Linked DNA regions of Pedobacter sp. W3I1. The protein of the gene in region 1 interacts with the protein of each later gene in a pairwise test. Links are inferred from orthologs where the notes say so. Each region holds a gene or a part of one and is shown in the gene's direction. Other genes may lie near its edges.

Region 1 (4,228 bases):
AAACGATCCGATTAAATTATTTAAAGAAAATCCAGGACGTTTTACCATGTGGCATGTTAAAGATATGGATAAAGCAGATCCGGCACTAAACGCTGAAGTAGGAACCGGTTCTATTAATTTCAAACCTATTTTTGCTGATGCAAAACTTTCGGGCATGAAACACTTCTTTGTAGAGCACGAAACCAATTACAAGCCAAATCCAATGGAATCTGTTGCAGCAAGCTGTGCATATATTAAAAAAGAAATTATTTAAATTTAAGAGATGAATTCAAGAAGAACATTCTTAAAACAGGCAGGATTAGCTGCCGGGGCAGCATTGTTAATTCCGTCGTTTGCCTTTGATAAGGTAAATAAAAATGTTGGTTTACAATTGTACTCTTTACGTAATGAACTGCCAAAAGATGTAAAAGGCATTATCGAAAAAGTGGCACAGGCCGGGTACAAAGAAGTTGAAACTTATGGTTTTTCTAATGGAAAATTTTGGGGTTTAACACCAAAAGAATTTAAAGCATTATTAAATGCGAACGGTTTAAAAGCACCAAGTGGCCACTACGGAATGGATGAATTCTCCAAAACTGGAAAAACCGACAAGTTAAAAGCCGATATCGAATCTTCAGCAGCCATTGGCGGTAAATTCTTTACCATTGCCGGTGCGCATGTAGATATAAGCAAAGGTGTAGATGCCTTTAAGAAAACCGCTGATGATTTTAATAAGGTTGCTGAAATTGCGAAAGCATCTGGTTTAAAATTCGCCTACCACAACCATGATTTCGAATTTAAGAAATTAGGTGATACCACTGGTTACGATGTGTACTTAAGCGAGACCGATAAAAACCTGGTAAATTTCGAATTAGATTTATACTGGGTTGTACGCTCGGGTAACGATCCTTTAGCTTTGTTTAAAAAATATCCAGGCCGTTTCCCAATGTGGCATGTTAAAGATATGGACAAAGCCAAACCAGAATGGAATACCGAAGTTGGCAAAGGTTCTATTGATTTTAAAAGCATTTTTGCCCAGGCAAAACTTTCGGGCATGCAACATTTCTTTGTAGAGCACGAAACCAATTATCAACCAGATCCTGTTGGTTCAATCAAAACAAGCTGCGATTATATTAAAGCCAATTTGATTTAAAACTTATCCAAACCTCGCAGTTTAAAATTGCGAGGTTTGTAAAAAAAAGAATTGCAAACTGTAAATTGCAAACTGATATGGGCGTTACCCAAGCTACGCAAGGGTCGGGCTTTTCAGGGCTCCGCTTTGCTCCGGTACCAATAAAAAATTGGCACTGAACCCTTACAATCCCTAACGCGGATTTATTACACTAAAAAAAATTCTTTATGTTATAACGGCTAACTTAGGTTATTTAAACCTGATAGAACGGCAATACTTTTTAATTGCAGTAACTATAAATTTTGCTGTCATGCTGAGGTACGAAGCATTTGCAACCAATGAAACAGATGCTTCGTACCTCAGCATGACAGTTGTTGTTTAAAAAGATTATAGTGAGAGCAGGGCTTTCGTAACCGATATGAACAGGAACCTGCTTTCCAAAAAACAAGTCAAATAATTTCTTACTAGTATGTATCAAGATCAACTAAATCGAATTACACCTAATCTTTCTCACCCTATTTTCTATTGAAAAACTAAGATTTTAAATATTAAAAGCAAATTTAATTGGTAACAATGGAGATATAAGCTTAATTTTTAGCATATTTGGGCTTATATCAAATGTTTAATAATATAATTAAAAATTAAAATGAAAGTAGCAGTAGTAGGTGCCACCGGATTGGTAGGCACTGTCATGTTAAAAGTATTGGAGGAAAGAAATTTCCCTTTAACAGAGTTGATTCCCGTAGCATCAGAAAAGAGTGTTGGTAAGGAGATTACTTTTAAGGGTAAGAAGTTCCCAATTGTTAGCATGGATACTGCAATCAGCATGAAACCTGATATCGCTTTGTTTTCTGCAGGCGGAAATACTTCATTGGAGCATGCGCCACGTTTTAAAGAAGCCGGAACAACCGTTATCGATAACTCTTCTGCATGGAGAATGGATCCTGCAATTAAATTAATTGTACCAGAAGTTAATGCACACGAGCTTTCTATCGATAACAAAATCATTGCTAACCCAAACTGTTCTACCATTCAAATGGTTGTGGTTTTAAAACCTTTGCACGATAAATACAAAATTAAACGTGTTGTGGTTTCTACTTATCAATCGGTTACCGGTACAGGTGTTAAAGCGGTTGAGCAGTTAATGAACGAGCGTAAAGGTATTGATGGACCGAAAGCTTATCCATACGAAATTGACTTAAACGTACTTCCTCATATTGATGTTTTCATGGAAAATGGATATACCAAAGAAGAAATGAAAATGGTTAAGGAAACGAACAAAATCATGAGCGATGATAGCATTAAAGTTACCGCCACTACAGTTCGTATCCCGGTTATGGGTGGTCATTCAGAATCGGTAAATATCGAGTTCGAAAATGATTTCGATTTAGCTGAGGTGCGTAGTATTTTAGAAAAGTCACCTGGCATAATCGTTGTTGATGATGTTGCCAACTTAAAATATCCAATGCCAAAAGATGCACATGAAAAAGATGAGGTTTTTGTAGGCCGTATCCGTAGAGATGAATCGGCACCTAAAGCATTAAACCTTTGGATTGTTGCCGATAACTTACGCAAGGGCGCTGCAACCAATGCCGTTCAAATTGCCGAATATCTGATTCAGAAAGAATTGGTTTAATCAATAAATTTAAACAAAAGCCTCGATTTATCGGGGCTTTTTTATGCGCTCTCCAATCATGAAACATGTCCCCATTGCTTTAATTTACTCCAGATTACTGATTGGTTTCGGAATAATTTTATTAAGCATTTCCCATGTCAATCACTATTCCTTTATAGCGATAACCTTGTTATCCATTGGTTTATTAACCGATATTTTTGATGGAATAATCGCCAGAAAACTCAATATCTCTTCTGAAAAATTACGCCGTTTAGATTCCGGCGTTGACCAGGTCTTTTTTATTTCGGTCGCTGTTGCCACTTATATTCAATGTCCTGATTTTTTCAAAGCTAACCTGATAAAATTAATTGTTCTTGGCACTTTTGAAGTTTCAACCTATATATTAAGTTATATAAAATTTAAGAAGGAGATTGCTACGCATTCTATTGGTGCTAAAATTTGGACCTTAGTTTTGTTCTCAACCTTAGTCGAAATTATAGTGCATTGCGAATCGGTTGTGTTATTTGAACTTTGCCTTTGGATTGGTCTGGCAACACGAGTGGAGATCCTTGCCATTGTGTTCACCCTGAAAAAATGGACCAATGATGTACCTACCATCTATCATGCAGTAAAGCTAAGGCAGGGAAAAGAAATTAATCGTAACAAACTGTTTAATGGATAAACTGCACAAATCATAAACATATAATTCAGGGATTATAATCACTAAATTATATATAAATTAGTGATTAGCCTTTTAATTTTATCTTTGTTAATCTTCAACGGATAAAATCTCTATGCGATTAAAAATATATTCCCTATTGCTTCTAGTTTTTGCTGCAAACATTACAATTGCCCAAAACCGAATTCAGAACCTCGAAAAAGCCTTTAATAATTTATTAAATGATGAACAGGCAAAACATGCCATTGCTTCACTTTGTGTTTTAGATGCCAATACCGGAAAAATATTATTTGCCAAAAACGAGCAAATTGGCCTGGCTACCGCTTCAACATTAAAAACCATTACTGCAGCCACTGCTTTCAGTATTTTAGGAAAAGATTTTCAATTTCAAACTACACTCGCTTATACCGGAACAATCACTACAGAAGGAACATTAAAAGGAAACCTAATTATTATTGGCAGTGGCGATCCAACATTGGGATCATGGCGTTATCAGAACAAAGAAAATGCTGTTTTAACGCAATGGGTAGCTGCAATAAAATCGGCAGGAATTAAAAAAATTGAAGGTATGGTAATTGGTGATGACCGTGTTTTCGGTACACAAACCACACCGGAAGGTTGGGTTTGGCAGGATATCGGCAATTATTATGGTGCCGGAACATCTGGCTTAACCTGGCGCGAAAATCAATTCGACATCCATTTAAAACCTGGAAGTAGTACATCGGATGAAGTTAAAATTGTAAAAACAGTTCCAGCTACTCCTTATTTGCAGCTGGTAAATGAACTGAAAACTGGCAATGCTGGATCTGGAGATCGTGCTTAT
Region 2 (4,448 bases), 1.3 Mb from region 1 along the record:
TTATGAAAATGTAGAGAAAAAAGCTTACCCAAATATGTTAGTTACTACAGGCTTACACGATAGCCAGGTGCAGTATTTCGAACCTGCCAAATGGGTAGCCAAATTAAGGGCCACAAAAACCGACAAAAATGTTTTACTGCTCAAAACCAATATGGAATTTGGCCATGGCGGTGCGTCTGGCCGTTTCGATTATTTAAAAGACGTTTCATTGCGCTGGGCATTTTTATTCTCGCTGGAGGGGATAACGAAATAAATTTCCCTAAATCCGTCATTTCGAGCGGAGTGCAACGCAGTCGAGAAATCTAACTATACAGATCTCTCCATTTCGCTGCGCTTCGGTCGAGATGACGGATCTTTTTAAACCATTAATAAATTATATTTCACCTCACAATGAACACCAAACTAAAAACACTCCAAATTATCCATCTTGCTTTATGCTCTGGCGTTTTTCTCTTTGCACTGGTAACCATATTTCTTAACCGTGACATGATGTTTTTTGATGCGAACCCTAAAACCACTTCGCCTTTTAATCCAATATTTCCGATAATGGGATTGATTACCATCTCGGCGAGTATCTTTTTTTACAGAAATTTAATCGCTAAAATTGATAAAGCTGCTCCTGCTGATGTAAAAATCAATATGTACCAAAGTGCATTTATCATTACTTCAGCTTTACTGGAAGGAGGGGCGCTTTTCAATGTGGTAGGTTTTTTTATAACACATAATTCATTCTTTTTAATATTCGGTGCTGCTAATTTTATTTTTTTGATACTCAAAAGGCCAACCAGAGATAAATTGATTTCCGCTTTACAATTGCAATACCCGGATACCGAGGCTTTGTAAGCAATTAGCCTTATCTTTGCCCCTCAATGGAATACAATGTTCACACTTTGCCAAACGGTATACGCTTACTGCATGTGCCTTCGGCCTCTGCCATATCTCACGCTTGCATCATCGTTAACACAGGATCGCGCGACGAACCTGAAAACAAAGCGGGTTTAGCACACTTTATTGAGCATTTGATTTTTAAGCGTACCGAAAAACGGAGCACCAATCAGATTTTAAATCGCTTAGAGAGTGTTGGGGCAGATTTAAATGCCTACACCACCAAAGAATATACCTGCGTGCACGCTTCTTTTTTAAATCCATATTTAGATAGAACACTAGATCTTTTCAACGATATTCTGTTCCACTCCACTTTCCCTGAAGAGGAAATGGATAAAGAAAAAAGTGTAATCTTGGATGAGATTTCTTCTTATTTAGATCAGCCTGAGGAAGCCATTAATGATGATTTTGAAGACATGCTTTTCGCTGGTCATGCTTTGGGCAACAATATTTTGGGCACAACCGAATCCGTGCAGCATTTTACCAGAGAGGATGTAATCAATTTCAGGAAGGCCAATTATCGCACCAACGAAATTGTAGTTGCTGTGCTGGGAAATTATACCTTAAATAGTGTTGTAAATAAAGGGAGCAAGCATTTTGCTGATGTTGAAGAGAATAATCCAAACAAAGAAAGGGTTAAACCAGGTATACTTCCACAAAGCAATACTACTATTTATAAGCCAATCATGCAGGCACATTGCATTGTAGGCACACAGGCATATTCTACGCACCAATCGCAAAAGGTGGCTTTAATGCTGTTGAATAATTACTTTGGCGGCAATGGGATGAGTTCGGTATTAAATCTGCAGATCAGAGAGAAATATGGGATTGCCTATACCATCGAATCCAATTTTTCGCCCTTAAGCGATACGGGTATTTTTTCCATTTATTTCGGAACTGATAAAGAAAAACAGGCCAAAGCGCTTTCTTTAATTTTTAAGGAGATCAAAAAGCTCAGGGAACATCCTTTAAATGACTTACAGCTTCAAAAAGCCAAAAACAAATTTATCGGACAGATTGCTTTGGGAGAAGAAAACAGGATTGGTTTAATCATTTCAATGGCTAAAAGCCTGATCGATCACAACAAAATCGATTCGCTGGAAACTGTTTTTGAGAAGATAAATGCCGTTACCACCAAGCAAATGGCAGAAGTTACCGATGAGATTTTAAATATCGGGCAACTGAATATCTTTACTTTCTGCCCAATAGAGGAATAATTCTTATTTTTGTAAGTCAAAACCACTCGTTTTGTCATCCTGAGCTTGTCGAAGGACTTAACCATAGGTCTTCGACAAGCTCAGACTGACAGCGATTTATAATAATTAATAAGCTCAGATCTACATCTGAAAAAATATAATACAATGAAATTACCAATAGTAGCTTACGGCGATCCTGTTTTAAAAAAGGTAGGGACCGATATTGATAAAGATTATCCAGGATTAGAACAATTAATCAGCGACATGTTCGACACCATGTATTATGCAAACGGTGTGGGCTTAGCTGCTCCTCAAATTGGTTTGCCTATTCGTTTGTTTATTGTAGATACAGGCGAAGATGAAGATGGCAAACCAGGTTATAAAAAAGTATTTATTAATGCACAAATTTTGGAAGAAACTGGAGAGGCCTGGAGTTTTAACGAAGGCTGCTTAAGCATTCCTGATATCCGCGAAAACATTATGCGTAAACCCAACATCAAGATCACTTACTTTGATGAAAACTGGGTAGAGCATACAGATGATGTAGATGGAATGCCCGCACGCGTAATCCAACATGAATATGATCATATCGAAGGAAAATTGTTTACCGATAAAGTGAGTGTGCTCCGTAAAACGATGCTTAAAAGTAAACTGGATGCGATTTCGAAAGGTAACATCAAAACAGATTACAAAATGAAATTCCCGAATAAAAGTAAGAAACGATAAGTTTTGATTTAAGATGTTAGAGGGAAAATGGAAACGTTTTCCCTTTTTTATTCGCCTAATCCGACATCAATTACCTTACGATCCGTCCTCCTGAACTGTTTCAGGATCTTTATAGCAGCATAGATCCCGAAACAAGTTCAGGATAATGACTAACTAAATAAAATTAGGGTAATGATTAAATAGTGCTTGGTCTTCTGCACCCAGGACTAAAGACTCCGAACTCAAGACTCCAGACTAATTCGTCCGGCTCTTATCGCCATCAAAAATCTGCTGCATCAGCTTACCCCATGCGAAAGGGTTGAGCAGCGGATTGGTTTGAACCATATTCTTATTGATCATCCTATCGAAATTATACCGATAGTTTTGGCTACCTATTTCTTGTCCGTCACGTGGCAAAGTTTGGATTAAACCATCAATTGAGGAGCGAGAAAGGTTTTTTTTGGCTATGGCCATATCATCATCCGCCAGTTTCATTGATAAAAACTCGCGGGTAAATTCTTCTGTTGTTGCCCAAGGAAAAACACGCACCGATGGTAAATCGATTACATTGGCTTTCAGTTTAACCATAATGGTATACTTGCTATCCGGTGTGCTTTCAGGAATTACCGTAGAAAACTTCTTGTAACCAATGGCGGTGAACAAGATGGTATCGCCAGGATTAACAATAAAGGTAAAGTAGCCTCTGTAATCGGCACCAACCCTTTTACTCTTGGCAGAAAGATTGGTGATGGTAACATAAGGAATCACGTTTGAGCTATCGATATCGGTAATAATCCCTGAAAATTGGATGAGTTTATCCTGTGCCGGCTTTTGTTGTGCAAAAGCGGTTACAGAAAAAATAAGGCAAATTAGGGCAACACAATATCTCATTAAGACAAAAGTAATTTTATTAATAAAACTTCCTTGTTAAATAGTGTTAAAGCTTAATCTTGCTCAGCCAGGTTAACTGCAACTACTGAAGTGATTTGCGGAACAGCTTTCATAATGGCTTGTTCGATACCAGATTTCATAGTCATAAAACTCATTGGGCAAGAACCGCAGTTGCCTAAAAGCTTAAGCTTTACCGTTCCTTCAGATGTAATTTCTTCAACAGAAACATCACCTCCATCAGCCTTTAAATACGGCCTGATAGTTTCCAATGCCTGTTCTACTTGTTCTGTTAAATTCATTATATATATTTTAATTTATAAAAATAGTAATTTTTTAGCAATTCACCATTTGCGCATTGTTGATGGATATTTGTTGTGCAATTTTACTTGCAATATCTCCAAATATAACATCCAGTAAAGGATTTTGGTTTAATGCCACCGGTTTCCCTTTATCTCCAGCTTCCGAAATACTCTGGATAATTGGAATTTCGCCCAAAAAAGGCACATCAAAACGTGCTGCAAGTTCTGTTCCGCCACCCTTTCCGAAGATATAATACTTATTCTCCGGCAATTCTGCTGGTGTAAAATACGACATGTTTTCTATGACACCTAAAACCGGGATATTAATTCCAGGCATTCTGAACATGGCCAAACCTTTATGCGTATCGGCCAGTGCAACCTGTTGCGGTGTAGTAACTACAACCGCTCCTGAAATTGGGAAACTCTGCGTAATGGTGATGTGGATATCGCCTGTTCCCGGTGGAAGATCTAC

What was found.
Region 2: the proteins of QF042_RS07305 (region 1) and def interact in binary tests that used the Escherichia coli proteins (3 or more experiments, as listed by UniProt). The link is inferred for Pedobacter sp. W3I1 from one-to-one orthologs.

What each region holds. Positions count from the first base shown.
Region 1 is NZ_JAUSXN010000001.1:1,694,243-1,698,470, reverse strand. Bases 995-3,752 are described here. They hold QF042_RS07305 (aspartate-semialdehyde dehydrogenase), read left to right. Parts: upstream 995-1,757; coding sequence 1,758-2,747; downstream 2,748-3,752. Other genes in these bases: dacB (D-alanyl-D-alanine carboxypeptidase/D-alanyl-D-alanine-endopeptidase), read left to right, coding at 3,521-3,752; QF042_RS07300 (CDP-alcohol phosphatidyltransferase family protein), read left to right, coding at 2,791-3,408; QF042_RS07310 (sugar phosphate isomerase/epimerase), read left to right, coding at 995-1,132. Also shown: QF042_RS07315 (sugar phosphate isomerase/epimerase), read left to right, coding at 1-253; more of QF042_RS07310, read left to right, coding at 263-994; more of dacB, read left to right, coding at 3,753-4,228.
Region 2 is NZ_JAUSXN010000001.1:413,947-418,394, reverse strand. What follows is about bases 1,049-4,026. They hold def (peptide deformylase), read left to right. Parts: upstream 1,049-2,246; coding sequence 2,247-2,807; downstream 2,808-4,026. Other genes in these bases: QF042_RS01800 (Mrp/NBP35 family ATP-binding protein), read right to left, coding at 4,011-4,026; QF042_RS01805 (NifU family protein), read right to left, coding at 3,731-3,976; QF042_RS01810 (hypothetical protein), read right to left, coding at 3,042-3,677; QF042_RS01820 (pitrilysin family protein), read left to right, coding at 1,049-2,102. In the rest of the region: QF042_RS01830 (S9 family peptidase), read left to right, coding at 1-253; QF042_RS01825 (hypothetical protein), read left to right, coding at 391-843; more of QF042_RS01820, read left to right, coding at 870-1,048; more of QF042_RS01800, read right to left, coding at 4,027-4,448. UniProt on the Escherichia coli protein: Removes the formyl group from the N-terminal Met of newly synthesized proteins. Requires at least a dipeptide for an efficient rate of reaction. N-terminal L-methionine is a prerequisite for activity but the enzyme has broad specificity at other positions.